DNA from 3 places in the Lentzea kristufekii genome. Region 3 is predicted to be linked to each of the others. Evidence: riboswitches for the same ligand, from Rfam matches in the RefSeq annotation. Region 3 holds a riboswitch; each other region holds the start of a gene.
What was found. A riboswitch is a leader RNA that binds a small molecule or an ion and turns the genes downstream of it on or off. The one in region 3 is predicted to bind glycine.
Positions count from the first base shown of each region.

Region 1 (7,607 bases), on a different contig from region 3:
CTCCGTGCTCCGCGACTTTGTCCAGCAGTGCCAGGCGTTGCAGCACCGCGTCGCGCAGGGTCTCGTCCATCACATCTTCGCCGTGGCCTGGTCGAGCAACGAGCCCAGTCGACGCGTCTGGGTGGCGGACATCACAGCGGTCTCGCCCGGCGGCGTGACCAGCAGGACCCGGTCGTTCTCCACCAGAACGGTCATCGATCTGTCCCGCCCGAACGGGTCGTGGCAGTGGATCCATCCCTGTGGTTCAGCCATGGAATCTCCCTTCGAGGGACACCCGACTCCGTCTTCATCGGCCGAACGCCCTGCTCGCCGCACCGCGATCCCGGTAATTCACTCGTTTGCTGGAAGGGCCGGACACGGGCAGTGGTCCACTCGGGGAAACTTTTGGGTCGCGTTTCGGTGGGGGTGCTGGGCGCCGCGCACCAGAGCCCGCTATATTTGGTCACGGCGGCCCCGCTCCCAGTGACCCCCAGGCTGGTTGAGCGCGGCCGCCCTTTACGTGGCGGGCTCCGGCGCTCATTGGTCTTCGACCAATTTCGCCGGAGCCCGCAGTGTTTGTCGGGGGGACGCCCCCGAACCCCCGGGTCCTTCCTTTCCTCCTGCCGCTGCTCGGCGACGTGCACGCCCTGCGCGAAATCCACTTGCGCCCTCCGCTCTCGTACGCTGTAAGTTCCTCGTACACCGTAAGGGGGAGGAACGATGACTTCGACGACCGAGAAGGCCGTGGTGCACCCGCATCCGCAACGCTGGGCCGTGCTCGGCGTGCTGTGCCTGTCCGTGATGGTCGTTGTGCTGGACAACACCGTGCTGAACGTGGCGATCCCGTCGATCTCGACGGGCTTGGACGCGAGCACCGCGGACATCCAGTGGATGATCAACGCCTACTCGCTGGCGCTGGCCGGCCTGCTGCTCACGACCGGTTCGCTCAGCGACAGGTTCGGCCGCAGGCGCGCACTCCTGGCCGGTCTCGTGCTGTTCGGCACGGGCAGCGCGGTCGCGGCGTACGCGAGCTCGTCCGAGGCGCTGATCGCGGCCCGCGGCTTCATGGGCATCGGTGCCGCGGTGCTGATGCCGGGCACGCTGGCCGTGCTGATGCAGTTGTTCGACGACGAGGAACGCCCGAAGGCCATCGGCATCTGGGCCGCCGTCACGAGCCTCGGCTTCGCGGCGGGGCCGGTGATCGGTGGTGCACTGATCAAGCACTTCTGGTGGGGCTCGGTGTTCCTGATCAACGTGCCGGTGGCGGTCCTCGCGATCGCGGCCGTCGCGATGCTGGTGCCGGAGTCCAAGGACCCGACCGTGCGCAAGCCGGACGTGCTCGGCTCGGTGCTGTCGATCATCGGCATGGTGTCGATCGTGTACGCGGTGATCGAGGTGCCGGAGCACGGGTTCGGCTCGGAGGAGTTCGGCGTGCCGGTCGCCATCGGGCTGGTGACCATGACGGGATTCGCGTTGTGGGAACGGCACACCGCCGATCCGATGCTCGATCTCGGGTTCTTCAAGAACCGCCGCTTCACCGGTGCGGTGGCCTCCGGGGTGCTGGCTGCGTTCGGCATGGCGGGCTCGCTCTTCCTGCTGACGCAACACCTCCAGGGCGTGCTCGGCTACAGCCCGCTGGAGGCCGGCGTGCGCGTGGCGCCGATGGCGATCGCGTTGCTCGTCACCAGCAACACGTTGGGACAGCTCGTGATGAAGCTCGGCGCGGGCCGGGCGATGCTGCTCGGCATGACGATCGTCGCGGGCGGCGTGGCACTGCTGTCCGTCGGCACCACCTACCCGCCGACGCTGGCCGGGCTGATCCTCATCGGCGTGGGGGTCGGTGTGTCCCAACCGGTCGCGGTCAACGCGCTGATGGGCTCGATCCCACCGGAACGGGCCGGAATCGCGTCCGGGCTGTCGGGCACGCTGACGGAACTGGGTTCCTCGTTCGGCATCGCGGTGCTCGGCGCGTTGCTCTCGGCGCGGTTCGTGGCATCGCTGCCGGACGGCGTTCCTGGGCGGTCGCTTTCAGAGGCGCTGCACAGCGGAGCGGACCTCACCGTCGTGCGCGAGGCGTTCTCGAACGGCATGAGCGTCAGCCTGGTCATCGGCGCCGTCGCCGTGTTCCTGGGAGGTGTTGTGGCCAGCGTGTTGCTCCGGCGTGCATAGGATCGCCGGTGTGGACAGCGTGTGGTTCAGCAAGCCCAGGCCCAGCAGCGGTCAGCCTCTCGGCCTGAGCCGGGAGGCGATCGTCCGCAAGGCGATGGAGATGCTGGACGCGCACGGTCTGCAGAAGCTCTCGATGCGCAAGCTCGCGGCCGAACTGGGCGCGGCGCCCATGTCCCTCTACTGGCACGTGCCGACGAAGGACGCGCTGATCGAGCTCTGCCTCGACGAGATCTACGGCGAGTTCACCCTCCCCGATTCCGAGACCGACTGGGAGACCGCGGTGCGCGGGATGATGCGCGAGCTGCGTCAGCTCGCGCTCAAGCACCCGTGGTGGATCCGCGGGATCGGGGAGTTCAACACCATCGGTCCGAACGCCGTGGCGTACGCGGACGCCATGTTCGGGCCGATGCTGCGCGCCGGACTGTCGACCGTGGCCGCTGCCCAGTCGATCTCCACGGTGGGCAGCTTCGTCAACGGGTACGCGATCGCCGAGGTCAACTTCATCGGCCGCGGCGGGATGGACTCGCCGCCACCGGACATGGACAAGATCGCCGACCTCTACCGGGACAAGCACCCGCAGTACGTCGCGATGCTGGACGAGAGCGAGTTGTGGTCGCTTGAGCGCCAGTTCGAGTTCGGGCTGGACTGCGTGATCGAGGGCGTCAAGGCGAAGCTGGAGGCGTTGCGGTCGTGAGCACCGGCGCCGGACAGGCGAAACCCCCGCAGCGATTCACGCGTGCGGGGGCCTCAGTCATCCAGTTGGCTTTCAGACGACGGTCTCCAGCGGCGTGTGCACGAGCCCGGTCGCCTCGGCCACCGGGCCGTTGGTCAGCAGACCGGCGTGGACGTTCAGGCCCAGGGCGAGCGAACGGTCGTCCTTGAGCGCCTTCTCCCAGCCCTTGTCGGCCAGCGCGACGGCGTAGGGCAGCGTCACGTTGGTCAGCGCGTAGGTCGAGGTGCGCGGGACGGCGCCCGGCATGTTCGCGACGCAGTAGAACACCGAGTTGTGGACCTCGTAGGTCGGCTCGGCGTGCGTGGTGGCGCGGGAGTCCTCGAAGCAACCGCCCTGGTCGATGGCGATGTCGACGAGCACCGAACCCGGCTTCATCTCGGCGACGAGCGCGTTCGAGACGAGCTTCGGGGCCGCGGCACCGGGGACGAGCACGGCACCGATGACCAGGTCGGCCTCGCGGACGGCCTGCTCGATCGCGAACGAGTTCGAGGCGAGCGTGCGCAGACGGCCCTGGAACTGGGCGTCGATCTGGCGCAGGCGGTCGACGTTGGTGTCGAGGATCTGCACGTCCGCGCCCATGCCGACGGCGATGGTGGCCGCGTTGACGCCCGCCACGCCGCCGCCGATCACGACCACGCGGGCCGGGGCGACACCGGGGACGCCGCCGGGCAGCACGCCGCGGCCGCCGGAGGGCTTCATCAGCGCGAACGCGCCGACCTGCGGGGCCAGCCGGCCCGCGACCTCGGACATCGGGGCGAGCAGCGGCAGCGCGCGGTTCGGCAGCTGCACGGTCTCGTAGGCGATGGCCGTGGTGCCGGACGCGAGCAGCGCCTCGGTCAGCGGCTTGTCGGCGGCGAGGTGCAGGTACGTGAAGAGGGTCTGGCCGGCGCGGAGACGGGGGTACTCCTCGGCGATCGGCTCCTTGACCTTGAGGACCAGGTCGCCCTCGGCCCAGACGTCGTCGGCGGTCGCGAGGACCTTGGCGCCCGCGGCGAGGTACTCCTCGTCGGTGATCGCGGAACCGAGACCGGCGCCCTGCTCGACGTAGACGTCGTGCCCGCGGCTGGTCAGCTCGTGCGCACCGGCAGGGGTGAGAGCGACGCGGTACTCGTGGTTCTTGATCTCGCGAGGAACTGCGATCCGCACGATGACTCCTCCGTTCGGTGGCTGACATCTCACAATGTGAGGCAGCCACAAGGTCATGTCACTGTGCAGATCGCACTATCTGATACCCCGCTGGTTGTTCATCTGGGACAAAGCGACCTGAGGCCGGTTCGCGTTCCGCTCGACCGTCCCGCGTTGACACTCGGCGGGGGCCGCACATAGCGTTCGCCCCGGACAACTGAACACCGGCCGCGGCGCGCCAGCGCCAGAACCCGCGTGGGAGAGACCTCGACGAACTGGTCGAGGCGCCGAAGGGGCAAGCTCCCGCACACTCTCAGGCAGCAAGACCACCCGGGGTAGGCAACTCTGCACGGCGGAGGGGGCGCAAGTTTCCTGACCCGTCACAGCCAGAGGAGTCGCGCCGTGGAGTTCCCCGAGAACCTGCTCTACACCGTCGAGCACGAGTGGGTCGACTGGACGCCTGGCACCCAGGACCCGCTGACCTGCGGAATCACCGAGTACGCGGCTGACGCGCTCGGCGACATCGTCTTCATCCAGCTGCCCGAGGTCGGTGCCGAGGTCGTCACCAACGAGGTCTGCGGCGAGCTGGAGTCCACCAAGTCCGTGAGCGACCTGTTCTCGCCCGTCACCGGTGAGGTGATCGAGGTCAACAGCGCCGTCGTGGACGACCCGGCCGTCGTGAACAGCGACCCGTACGGCGCCGGCTGGCTGTTCAAGGTCCGCGTCGACTCGGCCGAGAACCTCCTCACGGCGGCGAAGTACGCCGAGCTCACCAAGTCTGACTGACCGCCCCACCACCACGAAGGACTGATCAGTGGCGATCAGCGTTTTCGACCTTTTCTCCGTCGGCATCGGACCGTCCAGCTCCCACACGGTCGGACCGATGCGCGCGGCCGCGATGTTCGTCGAGAAGCTCGGCGCGCGTGCGTCCGAAGTGGACCGCGTGCACGTCGAGCTGTTCGGCTCGCTCGGTGCGACCGGACACGGCCACGGCAGCCCCAAGGCCGTGTTCCTCGGCCTCGAAGGCAACCTCCCCGAAGAAGTCGATCCCACCGCCGCGGCCGCCCGCGTCGAGGAGATCATCTCCACCGGGCGGCTGAAGCTCGGCGGCACGCACGAGATCGGCTTCGTGCACGACCGCGACCTCGTCATGCACCGCCGCAAGTCACTCCCGTTGCACCCCAACGGGATGAGCTTCGAGGCGTTCGCGGACGGCAAGTCGGTCGAGCACGCCGTCTACTACTCGATCGGCGGCGGTTTCGTCGTCGACGAGAACGCCAGCGGCACCGACCGGATCAAGCCGGACTCCACGCCGTTGCCGCACCCGTTCCTGACCGGCGACCAGCTCCTCGCGCGCTGCCGCGAGACCGGCCTGTCGATCAGCGAGATCATGATGGCCAACGAGCTGTCGTGGCGAACGGAAGCCGAGATCCGCCAAGGACTTCTGCACATCTGGCACGTCATGCAGGAGTGCGTCGAACGCGGCTGCAACGAGCACGGCATCCTGCCCGGCGGCCTGAAGGTCCGCCGCCGCGCCGCCGAAATGCGCAAGACGCTGGAGAAGGAGCACTTCGTCACCGACCCGTTGCGGGTCATGGACTGGGTGACGCTCTTCGCGCTGGCCGTCAACGAGGAGAACGCGGCGGGCGGGCGTGTCGTCACCGCGCCGACCAACGGCGCGGCCGGCATCGTCCCGGCGGTCCTGCACTACTACACGAAGTTCGTGCCGGGAGCGTCCGACGACGGCGTGGTCAGGTTCCTGCTGACCGCAGGTGCGATCGGCGTGCTGTTCAAGGAGAACGCGTCGATCTCCGGTGCCGAGGTCGGTTGCCAGGGCGAGGTCGGCTCGGCCTGCTCGATGGCCGCCGGCGGCCTCGCCGAGGTGCTCGGCGGCACCCCCGAGCAGGTCGAGAACGCCGCCGAGATCGCCATGGAGCACAACCTCGGCCTGACGTGCGACCCGATCGGCGGCCTGGTGCAGATCCCGTGCATCGAACGCAACGCCGTCGCGTCCATCAAGGCCATCACGGCCGTGCGCATGGCTTTGCGGGGCGACGGTTCGCACTTCGTGTCGCTCGACAAGGTCATCAAGACCATGCGGGACACCGGCAAGGACATGTCGGTGAAGTACAAGGAGACAGCTCGCGGCGGACTCGCCGTGAACGTCATCGAGTGCTGATCTCCAACACGCGCTGCGCGTTCCGGTTGTCCAATCCGGACGGCGGAACGCGCAGCGCGGGGAAGAGCGAGCTCGTACCGCTCAGCGGGCGTCGTACGCGGCCTGCGCGGCCAGCACCTCGGGCATGCGGCCCTCGAGCAGGTGGATCAGCGACAGCAACCGCTCGGCCGTGTCGCGGCCCAGCGGCGTGAGGCTGTAGTCGACGCGGGGCGGGTTCGTGTTCTGGGCTTCCCGGAGCACGAGCCCGTCGCGCTCCAGCGCCTGCAACGTCTGGGACAGCATCTTCTCGCTGACCCCGTCGACGCGGCGGCGCAGCTCGTTGAAGCGCAGCTGCCCGTCGGCGAGCGCGGTCAGCGTCAGGCTGCCCCACCTGCCGGTGATGTGCTCCAGCGTGGGACGCGACGGGCACGCTTTCGCGAACACGTTGTAGTCCATAGCGGGATCATACCTGGTCACAACGCTAACTGAAAGTAAGTGTGAGAGCTCTCCGCGTCGGGAGAGCTCTCACACATCAGAACGGCCAGGTGGCGTTCTGACCTGCTTCGAGCAAGGGGACCATGCGAAAAGTGGCGTCCGTGAGGCCGCCAAATTCGTGCCGGTTCGCCTTGCCGGTGGCGTACGCGGCGTTGCGGTAGCCACCGAGGTTGAACCCGTAGATCGGCACGTGCGCGGGCACGACGTCCGAGACACCCTGCCCGTGGTACCCGGACATCGTCTGCATGTCCGAGATGACGAACACGCGGTCGTGGCCCCGGTAGGAGCGCTTCAGCGACCCGACGATGTCGGTGCCGTGCCCGACCTCGCCGATTCGCTTGAGGAACCGGTCGACCTCGCGGATGACCGATGCGCCCGGCTTGACGTCGTGCCGGAACGTGCCGTCCGCGAACCCGACCACGTCGACCTGCTCGCCCTTCGCGCCCAGTGCGACGCCGAACACCGCCGCGGCCTTCGCCGGGGTGACCTTCGACCGCGCCGAGATCGCGCCGGTCGTCATCGACGCCGAGGTGTCGACGAGGATCAGCGAGCGGCCGGGCAGGGCGGGCAGGTTCGACAGCGACGCCTGCAGTGCCTGGTCCAGGGCGTGGCCCCAGCGCAGGCTCGGCGCCGCCTCGTAGGCGGACAGGAAGCGGAACGGGAACTGCCGCGAGCGCGCCACCTGACCGGGGTCGGCCAGTCGAGCGGCGACAGCGGCCGCGGCCTCGTCGGACATGCCGGCCTCGTCGAAGTTCCTGAGGTTCCTGAGCGCGGCCATGTACCCCATGGACGGCGCGAGCGCCTCCCACACCTCGCGAGTCAGCGGTCCCTGCAGCCAGCCGGCCACGGACTCCCACGTCATCCCCGCCCGGCGCAGCACGTCGACGGCGTCGGGACGTTCGAACAGCGCGCGGCGCTGCTCGACCGGCCACGCCATCAGCTCCCGCC
Region 1 covers NZ_JAXAVV010000026.1:111,573-119,179, forward strand. The annotation lists gene SK571_RS37980 (hypothetical protein) at 1-70, opposite strand, end outside; gene SK571_RS37985 (hypothetical protein) at 70-252, opposite strand; gene SK571_RS37990 (MFS transporter) at 700-2,148, shown strand; gene SK571_RS37995 (TetR/AcrR family transcriptional regulator) at 2,159-2,842, shown strand; gene ald (alanine dehydrogenase) at 2,915-4,027, opposite strand; glycine riboswitch at 4,253-4,345, shown strand; gene gcvH (glycine cleavage system protein GcvH) at 4,409-4,792, shown strand; gene SK571_RS38010 (L-serine ammonia-lyase) at 4,821-6,185, shown strand; gene SK571_RS38015 (winged helix-turn-helix transcriptional regulator) at 6,267-6,620, opposite strand; gene SK571_RS38020 (TROVE domain-containing protein) at 6,697-7,607, opposite strand, start outside.
Region 1: it holds a riboswitch for glycine, as region 3 does, so the genes downstream of both, gcvH (glycine cleavage system protein GcvH) here and gcvT (glycine cleavage system aminomethyltransferase GcvT) in region 3, are expected to answer to the same signal.

Region 2 (7,607 bases), on a different contig from region 3:
GGCTGCGGGCGGCCGGGTTCACCGTCGAGGCGCAGTGGCTGCTCGGCGAGGACGGGGCGGTCCTGTTCGCGCGGCGCGGGTGAGACGATCTGACCGTGTCAGATGAACAGACGTGTCAGCGGTGCGGCGAGACGGTGGAGCTGGAGAAGGAAGACTTCGAGCTGTTCGAGCGGATGCACCCCGACTGCTTCCACTTCGCGTTCGAGCACGACCTGAACCAGCCGGGCATCGGCGCCGACGAGAACTGCGGCGACGACGCCTGCCCTGTCGGAGCATGAAAAACGGGCGCACCCCCGAGTGCGCCCGTTCCTCCTGAGCCCTAGTTGCTGTACGCCTCGAGCGGCGGGCAGGAGCAGACCAGGTTGCGGTCGCCCTTCGCACCATCGATGCGGCGGACCGGCGGCCAGATCTTCGGAGCACCGGTACCGGCCGGGTACACGGCCTCCTCGCGGGTGTACGGGTGGTTCCACTCGCCGACGGTCACGCAGGCCGCGGTGTGCGGGGCGTTGCGCAGCGGGTTGTCCTCGACGGGCCACTCGCCGGCGCCGACGCGGTCGATCTCGCGCTTGATGGCGATCATGGCGTCGATGAACCTGTCGATCTCGGCCAGGTCCTCGGACTCGGTCGGCTCGACCATCAGGGTGCCGGCGACCGGGAACGACATCGTCGGGGCGTGCAGGCCGTAGTCGGCGAGGCGCTTGGCCACGTCGTCCACCGTCACGCCGGTGGCCTTGGTGATCGGGCGCAGGTCGAGGATGCACTCGTGGGCCACGAAGCCGCCCTCGCCGGTGTAGAGGACCGGGTAGTGCTCGTCGAGGCGGCGGGCCACGTAGTTCGCGGCCGCCACGGCGGTCAGGGTCGCGCGGCGCAGGCCGTCGCCGCCCATCATGCGCACGTACGCCCACGAGATCGGCAGGATCGACGCGGAACCCCACGGGGCGCCCGAGATCGGGCCGACACCGGTGGCCGGTCCCGCGGTCGGCTGCAGCGGGTGGTTCGGCAGGAACGGGGCGAGGTGGGACTTCACACCGATCGGGCCGACGCCGGGGCCACCGCCGCCGTGCGGGATGCAGAACGTCTTGTGCAGGTTCAGGTGCGAGACGTCCGAGCCGAACTTGCCGTAGCGGGCCAGGCCGATCAACGCGTTGAGGTTCGCGCCGTCGACGTACACCTGACCGCCCGCGTCGTGGACCAGGCCGCAGACCTCGCGGACGGTGTCCTCGTACACGCCGTGCGTCGACGGGTAGGTGATCATGATCGCGGCGAGGTCGTCGGCGTGCTCGGCGACCGTGGTGCGCAGATGGCCCATGTCGATGTTGCCCTTGTCGTCGCACTTCACGACGACGACGCGCATACCGGCCATGACGGCGGACGCGGCGTTGGTGCCGTGGGCGGACGACGGGATCAGGCAGACGTCGCGGTCGGCGTTGCCGTTCGCGCGGTGGTAGGCGCGGATCGCGAGCAGGCCCGCGAACTCACCCTGCGAACCGGCGTTGGGCTGCAGCGACACCGCGTCGTAGCCGGTGACCTCGGCGAGCCAGGCCTCCAGGTCCGAGACGATCTTCAGCAGGCCCTTGGCGTCCTCGACCGGCGCGAACGGGTGCAGCGTCGAGAACTCCGGCCACGTGATGGACTCCATCTCCGCGGTGGCGTTCAGCTTCATCGTGCAGGAGCCGAGCGGGATCATGCTGCGGTCCAGGGCGACGTCCTTGTCGGACAACGCGCGCAGGTAGCGCAGCAGCGCGGTCTCGGAGCGGTGCGCGTGGAAGACCGGGTGGGTCAGGTAGTCCGAGGTGCGGCGCAGGTCGGCCGGGATGCCGTCGGCGGTGTCGGCGTCGATGGCGTCCACATCGGACCCCGTGACACCGAAGGCCTCCCACACCGCGACGATGTGCGCACGCGTCGTCTTCTCGTCGCAAGCGATTGCCACGACGTCGTCGTCGACCTTGCGGAGGTTGATGCCGGCCTCGCGCGCCTTCTCGACGACAGCGGCGGCCTGGCCCTCGACGCGCACCTGGACGGTGTCGAAGAACTCGCCGTGCACGACGTCGAGCCCGGCCTCGCACAGGCCCGTGGCGAGCACGGTGGCCAGGCGGTGCACGCGGGTCGCGATCGAACGCAGGCCCTCGGGACCGTGGTAGACGGCGTACATGGACGCGATCACGGCCAGCAGCACCTGCGCGGTGCAGATGTTCGACGTGGCCTTCTCGCGGCGGATGTGCTGCTCGCGCGTCTGCAGGGCCAGGCGGTAGGCCAGCGAGCCGTCGGCGTCGACGGAGACACCGACGAGACGGCCGGGCAGCTGACGCTCCAGACCGGACCGGACGGCCATGTAGCCGGCGTGCGGGCCACCGAAGCCGATCGGCACGCCGAAGCGCTGCGTGGTGCCGATGACGACGTCCGCGCCGATCTCACCCGGCGCGCGCAGCAGCGTCAGCGCCAGCAGGTCGGCGACGACGACGGCCTGGGCGCCGGCGGCGTGGATCTCCTCGATCAACGCGGCCTGGTCGCGCACCACACCGGACGCGCCGGGGTACGACAGCAGCACGCCGAAGAAGTCGCCACCCAGGCCCAGTCCCTCGATGCCCTGCGACAGGTCCGCGACGACGATCTCGATGCCCAGCGGCTCGGCGCGCGTCTCGATGACGGCCAGCGTCTGCGGCAGCGTGTCGGCGTCGATGACGAACTTGTTCGACTTGGACTTGCCGGCGCGGCGCACCAGCGTCATCGCCTCGGCGGCGGCGGTCGACTCGTCCAGCATGGACGCGTTCGCGACCGGCAGGCCCGTCAGGTCGCCGACCATGGTCTGGAAGTTCAGCAGCGCTTCGAGGCGCCCCTGCGAGATCTCCGGCTGGTACGGCGTGTACGCGGTGTACCAGGCGGGCGACTCGAGCACGTTGCGCAGGATCACGCCCGGCGTCACGGTGTCGTAGTAGCCGAGGCCGATCATCTGCGTCATCGGGCGGTTCTGCGAGGCGAGCTCACGGAGCTCGGCCAGCGCCTCGGTCTCGGTGGCCGGGGCGGGCAGGTCCAGCACGAGGTCGCGCTCGTGAATGGACGAAGGCACCGCGTGCTGCGCCAGCTCCTCGAGCGAACCGACGCCGATGACGTCGAGGATGCGCGCGAGTTCGGCGGGGCGCGGACCCACGTGCCGGTCGGCGAACGGGGTGCCGTGCTCGAGAGCGGCGAGCGGAATCCGGAGGGGGTGGGCCCCCTGCTGGGGGTCGGTATTAACAGAGTCCTGCGTCATCAAACGCCTCCGGGGGCTGCGGGCACACGTGTCCTGGTGCCCTCCCCGCTCTGTCCGTACCCCGAGGGGCGCCTGAGAGGTTCACCCACCGGTCAGGATGGGCTTTCACCGTCGGCGGGATCGCCAGAAAACACCTGGTGATCCACTTTCCAGAGGCGTCTCGCTCGGCGGTCCTGGATGCCTGAGAGGTTCCCGGGGAGGGACTTGCTCCTTCGGCGCCGGGCTCGGGGCCCGGTCTCTCCCGCCAGAGTTCAGCGACTACCCGAGAAGAATACCCGCAGGCAGCTCAGGTAGTCCCTAGGGACGCGACCTACATCTCAGTCCGAAGACCGGCGAGCGCCCCGGCGACCGGGTCCGCGGGGTCGTCGCGCAACGCCACGAGCAGATGCGTGGTGCCCACGACGGCGTCGCCGCGACGGGCCGCGACGAGCTTCGCCCGTTCCACCGCACGCTCCACCTTGCCGCCGCTGACGGGCAACGCTGCCAGGTCGATTCCCGCCTCGCGCAACGCCGCCGCCCCGCCCGACTCGAACTCCGGCTTCAGCCTCCTGCCCGCCACCTCCAACTGGCGGTCGACCGACACCACCGCCTCCACCAGATCGCGGGACGACACCTCTCGCCTCGCGGCCACGGCCAGCCGTCCGGCCTCGTTGCGCACGACGGTCAGCACCGGCCCGCCCAGCCCCTGGCCGCGCGCGACCCAGCGCAGCAGCCAGCGCACGTACCCGCCGCCGGAGTCCCCCTCAAGTGCTCCCGCCTTGCGCAGCAACCGCACGGCGGGCGCTTCCTCGATCTCCGCGTAGGGCCGCGTGGCATCGGCCCGCACCGCGGCGGCCACCGCCTCGACGTCGACTCCGCGCAGCACGAACAGGTCGGCGGCACGTCCGGAACCCTGTTCCAGCAACGCGAGCGAGAGGTGGGTCGTGGTCAGCACGCCGTCGCCGGCCCGTGCGACCGCCGCGAGCAGACACTCCTCCAGAGCGCGGCTGACGGGCGGCACGGTCTCGAGGAGGAGGCGGTCGCAGGCGACGTTCATCAACGCCGTGACGTCCGGATGAGCCTCGGGAACGACGCCACCGTCGACGTCCGCCCAGTGCTCGTGCCCCCGCGCCATCGCCTGGGCCCGCAGCGACTTCACGCCGAGCTTGCGGCCGGGTCCGACGGTGTCGATCAGCGAGATCAGCAGGTTCTCGGTGCCGAGGAAGCCGAACTCCAGCCGGACCGCGCGCTGCGCCGCCGCTTCCAGCACCTTCACGACCTGATAGGAGGGGGTGATCGTCATGCCGGAAACGCTAGGGAACAACAAGATCCGGGCGCTTCCGCCGACCGGCCACTCACCAGCGCCAGTCGGCCACGATCATCAGGCCGGTCAGCCGGTGGCGCGCTCGCGACGCCGGCGGGTCAGCTCGTCCTCGGTCATCGGGGCGATCTCGACGCCGTCCGCACGTTCGGCCGGGAACTCGTGGATCGTGCCGGAGATCTCCCGCATCGCACCGCTGACCGCGATGCCGAACACGCCCTGGCCGCCCTGCAGCAGGTCGACGACCTCTTCGGGCGAGGTGCACTCGTAGACGGTGGTGCCGTCGGAGAAGAGCGTGATCTTCGCCAGGTCCTGCACGCCGCGGCGGCGCAGGTGGTCGACCGCGACCCTGATGTTCTGCAAGGAGACACCGGTGTCCAGCAGCCGCTTCACGACCTTGAGCACCAGGATGTCCTTGAAGGAGTACAACCGCTGGCTGCCGGAGCCGTGCGCCATCCTTATCGTCGGCGCGACCAGACCGGTCCTTGCCCAGTAGTCGAGCTGCCGGTACGTGATGCCCGCGATCTGACATGCCGCGGGTCCTCGGTAACCGACGAGCTCGTCCGGCAGCGAGGAGTCCGGGAACAGTTCACCCTGCAGCCCGGATTCGGCCCTCAAGGGCGCTTCCTCGACCACGCCTGCCTCCCCTCGGAACGGCCACGAAACTCATGACCGTCAAGCCGCCGCGTCCACTTCCGCGAAGCAGCGACGTCCACTCGAGTTCGACGGTAAGACCGGTCCGATGGCAGGTCAACGCGACGCGCGGGGAGATGCGACCCTCAACCTGAGGTAGAGAGTCATACCCTCACCCGAACGAGCACGTTCAGGTGACGTTTAGTGATCGTTTAGCGATCAATGCGACCGTAAGTAGTCCAATCGAGGGACGTCCAAACGAACTGCCCTCACGTCTGCACGGGACGGAGTGCGACACCCTGAAAACTCAGGCGTCCGCACCCCCGCCGTGTCTACGTGTCCGCGCCGCGGAAGTCCTCGGGGGAGACGGAGTCGAGGAACTCGCGGAACTTCTCCACCTCGTCCTCCTGCTCGTCCGGGATGATCAGGCCCGCCTCGGCCAGCACGGACTCCTCGGCGTGGATCGGCACACCGACGCGCAACGCCAGCGCCACCGAGTCCGAAGGCCGCGCGGAGACCCGCACGTCGCCGTCGAACACCAGCTCCGCGAAGAACGTGCCCTCCTGCAGGTCGGTGATCCGGACCTGTTCGAGGTTGCGCCCCAGCGCCCCGATGACGTCCTTGAGGAGGTCGTGGGTGAGCGGTCGAGCAGGACGAACGCCCTGCTGCTCCAGCGCGATCGCCGTGGCTTCAACGCTGCCGATCCAGATGGGCAGGTACCGCTCGCCCTCGGTTTCGCGCAGAAGAAGGATCGGCTGGTTCTGGGGCAGCTCCACCCGCACGCCGACGACACGCATTTCGCTCATCGGGCCTCGCCTCCCTCTAATCCGTTCGGGGACGACCCGGTTTCACACCCGAGCATCCCCCGGCGTACCTCTCCGACGCTACCCGCCAAGCGGGCCGAGTGCTCAATTGTTGCGGGCAGATCGTGATCAAGAAGGCACACTCCACCGACTGATCAGGACTGCCGCAAGCCCGCTCGCACCAACAACGAGTGCAACGAGGTGAAGAGGCCGGCCAATTCCCGGACCGTCTCGGAATCTGAGAACGACTTCAGCAGAACCACCTCGTGATCCGCTGCCGCGCGGACCGCGCGCAGGTGCTCGCGCTCGACGCCGAGTCCGGTCATCGTCCGGATCGTGCGGAGCGCGGTGACGTCGTCGGTGGTGAAGCGGCCGCCGGGGCCGGGGCGCAGCAGGCCGTCGCGTTCCAGCTGGACCAGCTGTTCCGCGCTGAAACCGGTCTGGGCCAGCAGTTCGAGCCGCGAGATCGAGCCCGAGTCCACCGGGGTGGCGTCGAGCTGCTCGCGGATCACCTTGAGCGGCAAGTACCTGTCGCGTTGTGCGGACAGCACGAACCGCAACCTCTCGACGTCCGCCACGCTGAACTGGCGGTAGCCGGAGGCGGTGCGTGCCGGGCGGACCAGCCCCTCCGCTTCCAGGAAGCGGATCTTGGAGATGGTGACGTCGGGGAACTCGGGCCGAAGCTGTGCGAGCACAGCTCCGATGCTCGAGGCCCCGCGTTGTGGCCGCCCGGCCGTCACGCGTCAGGCTCCCGCGGAGCCAGGACCCGTCAGGAAGACGAGGCGGAACTTGCCGATCTGGACCTCGTCGCCGTTCGCGAGGACGGCCTGGTCGACCGGCTCACGGTTGACGTAGGTGCCGTTGAGGCTGCCGACGTCGATGACGACGAACTCGCCGCTCTCCCGGCGGAACTCGGCGTGCCGGCGCGAGACCGTCACGTCGTCCAGGAAGATGTCGCTGTCGGGGTGGCGCCCGGCGCTCGTCGTGTCGCGGTCCAGCAAGAACCGGGAACCGGCGTTCGGGCCGCGCTTCACCACGAGCAGCGCGGAACCGGCGGGAAGGGCGTCAACACCGGCAACGGCCGGCTCCTGTGCGGGCGCCTCGGCGCCGCCTTCCATCTCCTGGAGGAAGTCCGCCCGGAAGACGGAGGTCCGCTCCGGGGACTGCTCCGGCGGAACGCCTGGGCCGTCGTTCGTGCTCACCTGAGCTCTCCTCCTGCTGCTGGATCCGTCACTTCCGGTAAAACCTATCGCGTTGGGGTCACCGCCTTCAGCGCGGCTCCCCTTCCGGCCGAAGATCCGGCGAAAGATCGACGTCACTCCTTCTCCACCAACGCCTTGTACGCGTCCGCGTCCAGCAGGCCTTCCAGCGCCTCGGGGTCGTTCAGCCTGATCTCGACCATCCAGCCCTCGCCGTACGGATCGGTGTTGACGGCGTCCGGCGACTGGACCAACGCGTCGTTGATGGCGGTCACCTCGCCGTCGAGCGGCGAGTAGAGGTCGGACACGCTCTTGGTGGACTCCACCTCGCCGAACGTGTCACCCGCCGCCACGGTGTGACCGACCTCGGGCAGCTGGACGAAGACGACGTCACCGAGCTGTTCCTGGGCGTAGTCGGTGAT
Region 2 covers NZ_JAXAVV010000014.1:234,747-242,353, forward strand. The annotation lists gene SK571_RS27965 (class I SAM-dependent DNA methyltransferase) at 1-83, shown strand, start outside; gene SK571_RS27970 (hypothetical protein) at 96-278, shown strand; gene gcvP (aminomethyl-transferring glycine dehydrogenase) at 320-3,250, opposite strand; glycine riboswitch at 3,299-3,405, opposite strand; glycine riboswitch at 3,409-3,504, opposite strand; gene SK571_RS27980 (Clp protease N-terminal domain-containing protein) at 3,561-4,532, opposite strand; gene SK571_RS27985 (MerR family transcriptional regulator) at 4,620-5,186, opposite strand; gene SK571_RS27990 (bifunctional nuclease family protein) at 5,516-5,989, opposite strand; gene SK571_RS27995 (MerR family transcriptional regulator) at 6,142-6,681, opposite strand; gene garA (glycogen accumulation regulator GarA) at 6,730-7,188, opposite strand; gene gcvH (glycine cleavage system protein GcvH) at 7,302-7,607, opposite strand, start outside.
Region 2: it holds a riboswitch for glycine, as region 3 does, so the genes downstream of both, gcvP (aminomethyl-transferring glycine dehydrogenase) here and gcvT (glycine cleavage system aminomethyltransferase GcvT) in region 3, are expected to answer to the same signal.

Region 3 (7,607 bases):
GGACGTATGACCGGCTGGGGCCAGGACGGGCCCCTGGCCGACCGCGCCGGTCACGACATCAACTACATCGCCGTCGCGGGTGCCCTGGAGCCCCTCGGCCGGGCCGGCGGGCCGCCGTCGTTCCCGATCAACCTGCTCGGCGACTTCGGTGGGGGAGGGCTGCTGCTGGCCCTCGGCGTGCTCGCCGCGCTGTACGAACGCGAGCGCTCCGGACGTGGCCAGGTGGTGGACGCCGCCATGGTCGACGGGGCGGCGTTGCTGACCACGTTCCTGCACGGGATGCGGTCCGCGGGCATGTGGTCGGGCGGGCGCGGCGAGAACATGCTCGACGGTGGAGTGCCGTTCTACGACGTGTACGAGGCCGCGGACGGGAAGTACGTGGCGATCGGTGCGCTGGAGGAGAAGTTCTACGCGGATCTCGTGCGCGTGCTGGGGCTGGAGGACGCACCGTCGCGCAACGATCCGGCGAACTGGCCTGAGCTGCGAGAACGCATCGCGGCGGCGGTGAAGACCCGGCCGAGGGACGAGTGGGCCGACCTCGCGCGGGACACGGACGCGTGCCTGGCTCCGGTGCTGACCCCTGCCGAGGCGGCTCGGCATCCGTACAACGAGGCGCGCTCCACTTTCGTGGACGTGTCCGGTTCGCCGCATCCGGCGCCGGCGCCTCGCTTCGACCGCACTCCTGCGGCCGTTCCCACGGCCCCGGTTTCCGCCGGGGTGAACACCGGGGAAGTGCTTGCCGACATGGGTGTGGCGGACGCGCGCATTATGGAACTGCGGCGGTCTGGAGTAATTGGATGAATGTGCGGGTGTGCATTAATAACGCCACGAGGGCGTGACGGTGCGTGATGGGGGACGTTCGGCATCCGGGTGAGGGCCGGTGCAACAGTCTCTCTTCCAAGCTGTGGGATGCGAGGGGCTGCGTGTTCACCTCGTGCCCAGGACATCGGCGCTGCTGGCGCCCGTCTTTAGCCGCCATTCGGGTGACGTTGGCCGCTGTGCAGGCGTGCGCCGCTGGCAGAACCTCGGGGGAGTTTGGCGTGGTCGTTGTTCATCGCAAGGGTGAATGAGGGACCATGACGGGTGACACGGGCGGTCCGCCGCCCGACCTGTGAACCACACGGACGGAGAGGTACCTGTGAACCTCAAGAAGGTGCTAGTGCTGGCGGGCGTCGCGCTGGTGCTGTTCCTCCTGATCACCCAGCCCGAGCAGTCCGCCTCGGCGGTGCAGCAGGTGCTCGGCTGGCTGCGTCAGGGCGCGGAGTCGATCATCACCTTCATCAGGAGCCTCTTCGGCACGGCCACCCCGCTCAGCTAGTGACGGTCGGTGATCCTCGGCCGTCCGCGTTGAGCCGGATGGGTGGAATGAGGCCAATCACGCACTGGTAACGGGTGTTCTGGGGATTCAGGGTCTGGCGATTGTCAGACCTACCGAATACCTTCCGCTGCAATGGCCGATCCCCGACCGACGAGGAGGCACATATGGTCGAGGACTCCGGGGTCCACGAGCTGTTGCAGCAGTGGGCGGCTGAACGGTCTGATGACGCAGAGATGCAGGAGGTGAACCGGATCAAGAACGCATGGCTCGCGGAGGCTCCCCCCTCGGCGCCAGGCATCCCCGTGCAGCGGGGAGGCAGGAGCGGGTCGCGTGGCTTGGTCAAGGTCGACTCGGCGGATCCGGCCTACGTGGCCGCGATGCGCAAGCGGGCGCCGGAGGCACCCGAGGCACTGCTCGCCGCCGCGGCGAGCTACTGGCAGCTGGTGGGCGACGTCGCCGAGGCCGAGCAGTGGTGGGACGCGGGCATCAGCCCGTTGGACCAGCGCGCGCTCGACTACCGCGCGGCGGGCCTGTCTCCTGCCGACCTCGGTCGGCGCCTGGGACCGATGACGGTTCTCCAGCACCTTCGCCGCGGTTCTGCCGCAGCCTGGTGCGTCGCACGTCTGCAGAGGCAGCGCCGGGACGGCGTGGCGTAGTGGGGAACGGGGCTCCACGATTGGGGCCCCTATGTTCGCGGAACGCGCTCACGGAAATCGTTTCGCGTGTTCTATGGGGGCCAAGCCCCCACGCCCCAGCCGGGGGCGAGCCCCCGGACCCCCACAGGGTGGCCTCCGTGAGGAGGCCTCACCCAAGTAGTGTGGAAGTCGTGCGCGGCCTCCTTACTCCCCAGCGTGTGCTGATCGCGTTCGCCTGTCTGGCGGCGCTGGTCGCCTGTTGCGGGCTCGCGTGGTGGCAGTGGCAGCGCTTCGAGTCCGCCAGCGGCACGTTCCAGAACCTCGGTTACGTGCTCCAGTGGCCGCTCTTCGGCCTCTTCCCCCTCTTCATGGTGTGGCGTTTCCGCCGTTTGTCGCGCCAGAACCGTGACGCGGATCTCGCACCGGAGCCGGTTGCGCCCGCTCCCCGCCCGGTGGCTACCGTTGACGCCGTCAAACCCGCGCCTGTCGAGCACTTCGACGACGAAGAAGACGCGGAGCTCGCGGCCTACAACCGCATGCTCGCGGACCTCAACGCGCGGGACGGTCGTTGAGCGAAGGCGGGCAGATGAAGGGTGCGTTGACCCGGTTCAGGGTCATGGCTTACGTGGTCGGAGTCTTCCTGTTGCTCCTGGTCGTGGCCATGGTGCTCAAGTACGCCGCGGACATGGACGGCGCGATGAAGGTCGTCGGCCCGATCCACGGCTTCCTCTACGCCATCTACCTGGTGATTTCGGTCGACCTGGCGCTGAAGCTGCGCTGGTCGATCAAGGGCACCGCGCTGGTGCTGGTCGCCGGCACGATCCCGTTCCTGTCCTTCTGGGCGGAGCGCAAGGTGGTCGAGAAGACTGCGCAGGGCGTCCCGCTGTGACGTTTGGCCTGCTAGCGTCTGGGGCTGACAACTGAACACGGCCGTCGATGTCGCGCGGAAGAGACCCCTTTCGAAGGGGCGCCGAAGGAGCAATCCCTCCCCGGAATCTCTCAGGCACAGATACCGCACGACGAAGGCAACTCTGGAAAGCAGGCTCATCAGCAGCCTCGCCCACGGTGCAAGTCGCGCTCCGCGCGGCGAAGCTCTCAGGCTCATGACAGAGGGGGAGGCTCGCTCTAGTGAGGAGTCTCCGATGGACCGTGTCATTCTTCTGATGCCTCAGCCGGCCGCGTCCGGCTCTTCGGCGCACCCTGGAGGAGCGTTCTGATGTCCCGCCTCACGCCTCTGAACGCCGAGCACGAGCAGCTCGGCGCGATGTTCACCGACTTCGCGGGCTGGCGGATGCCGCTGCGCTACTCGTCCGAGCTCGCGGAGCACCACGCGGTGCGCACGACCGCGGGCCTGTTCGACCTCACGCACATGGGTGAGATCGTCCTGACCGGACCGCAGGCCGGTGAGGCCCTCGACTACGCGCTGGTCGGCCACATCTCGGCACTGGCCGTCGGCAAGGCGCGCTACACGATGATCACCCAGGCCGACGGCGGCGTGATCGACGACCTGATCGTGTACCGCCTGGGCGACCAGGAGTTCATGGTCGTCGCGAACGCCTCGAACGCTCTGGTCGTCGCCGAGGCCCTGGTCGAGCGTGCCGCCGGGTTCGACACCGTCGTCACGGACGCCTCGACCGACTACGCGCTGATCGCGATCCAGGGCCCGAAGTCGGTCGAGATCCTCTCCGGCCTGACCGAGACCGACCTGTCGACGGTCAAGTACTACGCCTCGTACCCGTCCACCGTGGCCGGTGTCGACGCGCTGCTCGCCCGCACCGGGTACACCGGTGAGGAGGGCTTCGAGCTCTTCGTCGCGCCCGCCGACGCGCCCGCGGTCTGGGCGGCGTTGCTGGCCGCGGGCGAGGCGCACGAGCTCAAGCCGTGCGGTCTCGGCTGCCGCGACACGTTGCGTCTCGAAGCCGGGATGCCCTTGTACGGCAACGAACTCACGACGTCGCTGACGCCCTACAACGCGAACCTGGGCCGCGTGGTGAAGCTCGACAAGCCCGGCGACTTCGTGGGCCGCGAGGCGCTGACCAAGGTCGCCGAGTCCGGGGTGGACTCGGTCCTCGTCGGACTGAAGACGCCCGAGCGCCGCGCCCCGCGCCACGGCTACGCGGTGCTCGACGGCGACGAGGTCGTGGGCGAGGTGACGTCGGGCGCGCTGTCCCCGACCCTCGGCTACTCCGTCGCCATGGCCTACGTGTCGAAGGCCAGTGCCGAGCCCGGCACCTCACTGCTGGTGGACGTCCGCGGCAAGAAGCAGCCGGTCGAGGTCGTCGCACTTCCGTTCTACAAGCGCGCCAAGTAGGGAGATCCTCCAGATGTCCGACCAGTTCAACGCCTCCCTCGCGGAGTACGACCCCGAGGTGGCCGAGGCCGTTGCGGCCGAGCTGGCACGCCAGCAGGGCACGCTCGAGATGATCGCCTCGGAGAACTTCACGCCCGTCTCGGTGCTGCAGGCCCAGGGCTCCGTCCTCACCAACAAGTACGCGGAGGGCTACCCCGGCCGCCGCTACTACGGCGGCTGCGAGCACGTGGACGTCGTCGAGCGTCTCGCCATCGAGCGCATCAAGTCGCTCTTCGGCGCCGGTTTCGCGAACGTCCAGCCGCACTCGGGTGCGCAGGCCAACGCGGCCGCGATGTTCGCTCTGCTCCAGCCCGGCGACACGATCCTGGGCCTGGACCTCGCGCACGGCGGCCACCTGACGCACGGCATGCGCATCAACTTCTCCGGCAAGCTCTACAACGTCGTGCCGTACCACGTCGCGGACTCCGACGGCCGCGTCGACATGGCCGAGGTCGAGCGCCTGGCGCAGGAGCACCGGCCGAAGCTGATCGTCGCCGGCTGGTCCGCCTACCCGCGCCAGCTGGACTTCGCCGAGTTCCGCCGCATCGCGGACTCGGTCGAGGCGTACCTGATGGTCGACATGGCGCACTTCGCCGGCCTCGTGGCCGCCGACCTGCACCCGTCGCCCGTGCCGCACGCGCACGTCACGACGACCACGACCCACAAGACCCTCGGCGGTCCCCGTGGCGGCGTGATCCTGTCGAACGACGCCGACATCGCCAAGAAGATCAACTCGGCGGTGTTCCCCGGCCAGCAGGGCGGCCCGCTGGAGCACGTGATCGCGGCCAAGGCGGTGGCGTTCAAGCACGCCGCCTCGCCGGAGTTCGCGGACCGCCAGCGCCGCACGCTCGAGGGCGCGCGGATCCTGGCCGAGCGCCTGTCGCAGGCGGACGTCGCGGCGGCCGGCGTGAAGGTGCTGACCGGGGGCACGGACGTGCACCTGGTCCTCGTCGACCTGGTCAACTCCGAGCTGGACGGCAAGCAGGCCGAGGACGTGCTGCACCAGATCGGCATCACGGTCAACCGCAACGCCGTGCCGAACGACCCGCGCCCGCCGATGGTGACGTCCGGCCTGCGGATCGGTACGCCGGCGCTCGCGACCCGCGGGTTCGGCGAGGTGGACTTCACCGAGGTCGCCGACGTGATCGCGGAGGCCCTGAAGCCGGGCGCGGCGATCGACGAGCTGCGTGCGCGCGTCGAGGTGCTGGCGGCGAAGCACCCGCTGTACTCCACGCTCTGACGCTGAACCACGAGGGGCGCCACCGGAAGATCCGGTGGCGCCCCTCGCGTTTGTGATCCGAGAGCGAAACGACGGGAACCCCGGCCCCTTCCCCAGGGCCGGGGTTTCACCATGTCAGGGTGATGTGTGTTTCAGGTGGACCGTCCTAATGGGATGCTGTGGGGTTAGGCGGCGGGTGCCGTGACGCCAGGGGGCAGGCATTCCACGTTGCGCTTGCCGTCAGGCTGGATCACGAACCAGGTACCGCCGACGCCCTGACCCTTCCAGGCACCCGGCTTCGGGTCCTGGGAGTAGGCGTACAGCGCCCAGCCGTCGATCGCGACCTGCTTCTTGCCGTCAGCGCGCGTGATCAGCGAGACCAGCTTCGAGTCGATGCCCTCGACCTGCGGGATCGTGTCCGCGAGGAGCGGAGGCCACGTCACTGCACACTGGTTGTTGCAGTTGGACTTGCCTTCCGGCTTCGGGGTGTCCTTGTCGAAGCGGTACATCGTGCGGCCGTCGCCGTCCTGGACCACGAGGCCCATCTTGTCGACGGGCTTGCCGACCAGCTTCAAGGAACTCACCGGAGCGGCGGCCGGGGGCTGCGCGGCGGGAGGCTGCGCGGCCGGGGTTTCCGGGGCCTGCTGCTGTACGGGGGCTTCGGGTGCCTGCGCGGGTTCCTGGAGTACCGGGGGCTGACCCACGTCGCCGTAGTCACCGAGGACGCCCAGGTCGGTTTCGGTTTGTGCCACCGGCTTGGAGTTCGTGCCACTGCCAGTGGCGCTCCAGACACCCAGACCCAGCACAACTGCCAGTCCCGCGGCGAGCCCGATGGCAATGCGGTTACGTCGGATCACACTCATGTCCTCCTCGTCCATCCGTTCGCTCTATCCAGGCCATACGGCCCGGGTTGCGTCTCGGTTCAGAAACGAACCGAACCTCGTCCCGTCTCGAACGTCTGGCGGAGCCAGGTCACGCAGGAGGTGCAGGGTGGTCGTCGCAGGTCAGCTGGCAGGAATGGCCGAACGAGTGCTGGGTGCACCGTTGCCGATCGGATTTCGGGCTTGGGACGGAAGTGTGGCCGGGCCGCAGGACGGCACGGTGCTCGTGATCCGCTCGCGTGACGCGTTGCGGCGGCTCGTCTGGAGTCCGAACGAACTGGGGCTCGCCCGCGCGTACGTGAGCGGGGAGCTCGACGTCGAGGGTGATCTCGCCACCGGTCTCTCGCAGATCTGGGGTCTCGTGCGGCGGGGTGTCACCCGGCGGCCGCGGCTCTCGGAGGTCGCGAAGCTCGCGTGGCGGTTGAAGGTGCTGGGACCCAACCCGGACGCGCCGAAGGAGGAAGCCCGGCTGCGAGGGGCGCTGCACACGAAGAGCCGTGACCGCGACGCCATTTCGCACCACTACGACCTGAGCAACGACTTCTACCGGCTCGTGCTCGATCCGAGCATGGCCTACTCGTGCGCGTACTTCACGTCCGAGGACGAGCCGCTCGCGCAGGCGCAGCACAACAAGCTGGACCTCGTGTGCCGCAAGCTCGGCCTGGAGCCGGGCATGCGCCTGCTCGACGTCGGCTGCGGGTGGGGTTCGATGATCATCCACGCCGCGAAGCACTACGGCGTGCGGGCGACCGGGGTGACGATCTCCGCCCAACAGCGCGCGCACGTCCTCGGGCGGATCGAGGCCGAAGGACTGACCGGCCGGGTCGAGGTGCGGCTGCAGGACTACCGCGAGGTGCGCGACGAGCCGTTCGACGCGATCTCCACGATCGAGATGGGCGAGCACGTCGGCGAGAGCAACTACCCCGAGTACGCCTCGACGCTGCACCGGCTGCTCAAGCCGGAGGGCCGCCTGCTGCTGCAGCAGATGTCGCGCGGACGCAACGCGCCGGGCGGTGGGGCGTTCATCGAGTCGTACGTCGCGCCGGACATGCACATGCGGCCGGTCAGTGCCACGACTGGTTTTCTCGAAGACGCCGGTCTGGAGATCCGTGACGTGCATGCGTTGCGCGAGCACTACGTGTGGACCGTACGGGCGTGGGCGGAGACTCTCGAAGAGCGCTGGGACGAGGTCGTCGCCCTGGTC
Region 3 covers NZ_JAXAVV010000001.1:231,631-239,237, reverse strand. The annotation lists gene SK571_RS01210 (CaiB/BaiF CoA transferase family protein) at 1-801, shown strand, start outside; gene SK571_RS01205 (hypothetical protein) at 1,139-1,318, shown strand; gene SK571_RS01200 (transcriptional regulator) at 1,483-1,974, shown strand; gene SK571_RS01195 (hypothetical protein) at 2,172-2,525, shown strand; gene SK571_RS01190 (DUF3817 domain-containing protein) at 2,540-2,842, shown strand; glycine riboswitch at 2,888-2,978, shown strand; glycine riboswitch at 2,980-3,070, shown strand; gene gcvT (glycine cleavage system aminomethyltransferase GcvT) at 3,170-4,264, shown strand; gene glyA (serine hydroxymethyltransferase) at 4,278-5,543, shown strand; gene SK571_RS01175 (COG4315 family predicted lipoprotein) at 5,708-6,385, opposite strand; gene SK571_RS01170 (cyclopropane-fatty-acyl-phospholipid synthase family protein) at 6,540-7,607, shown strand, end outside.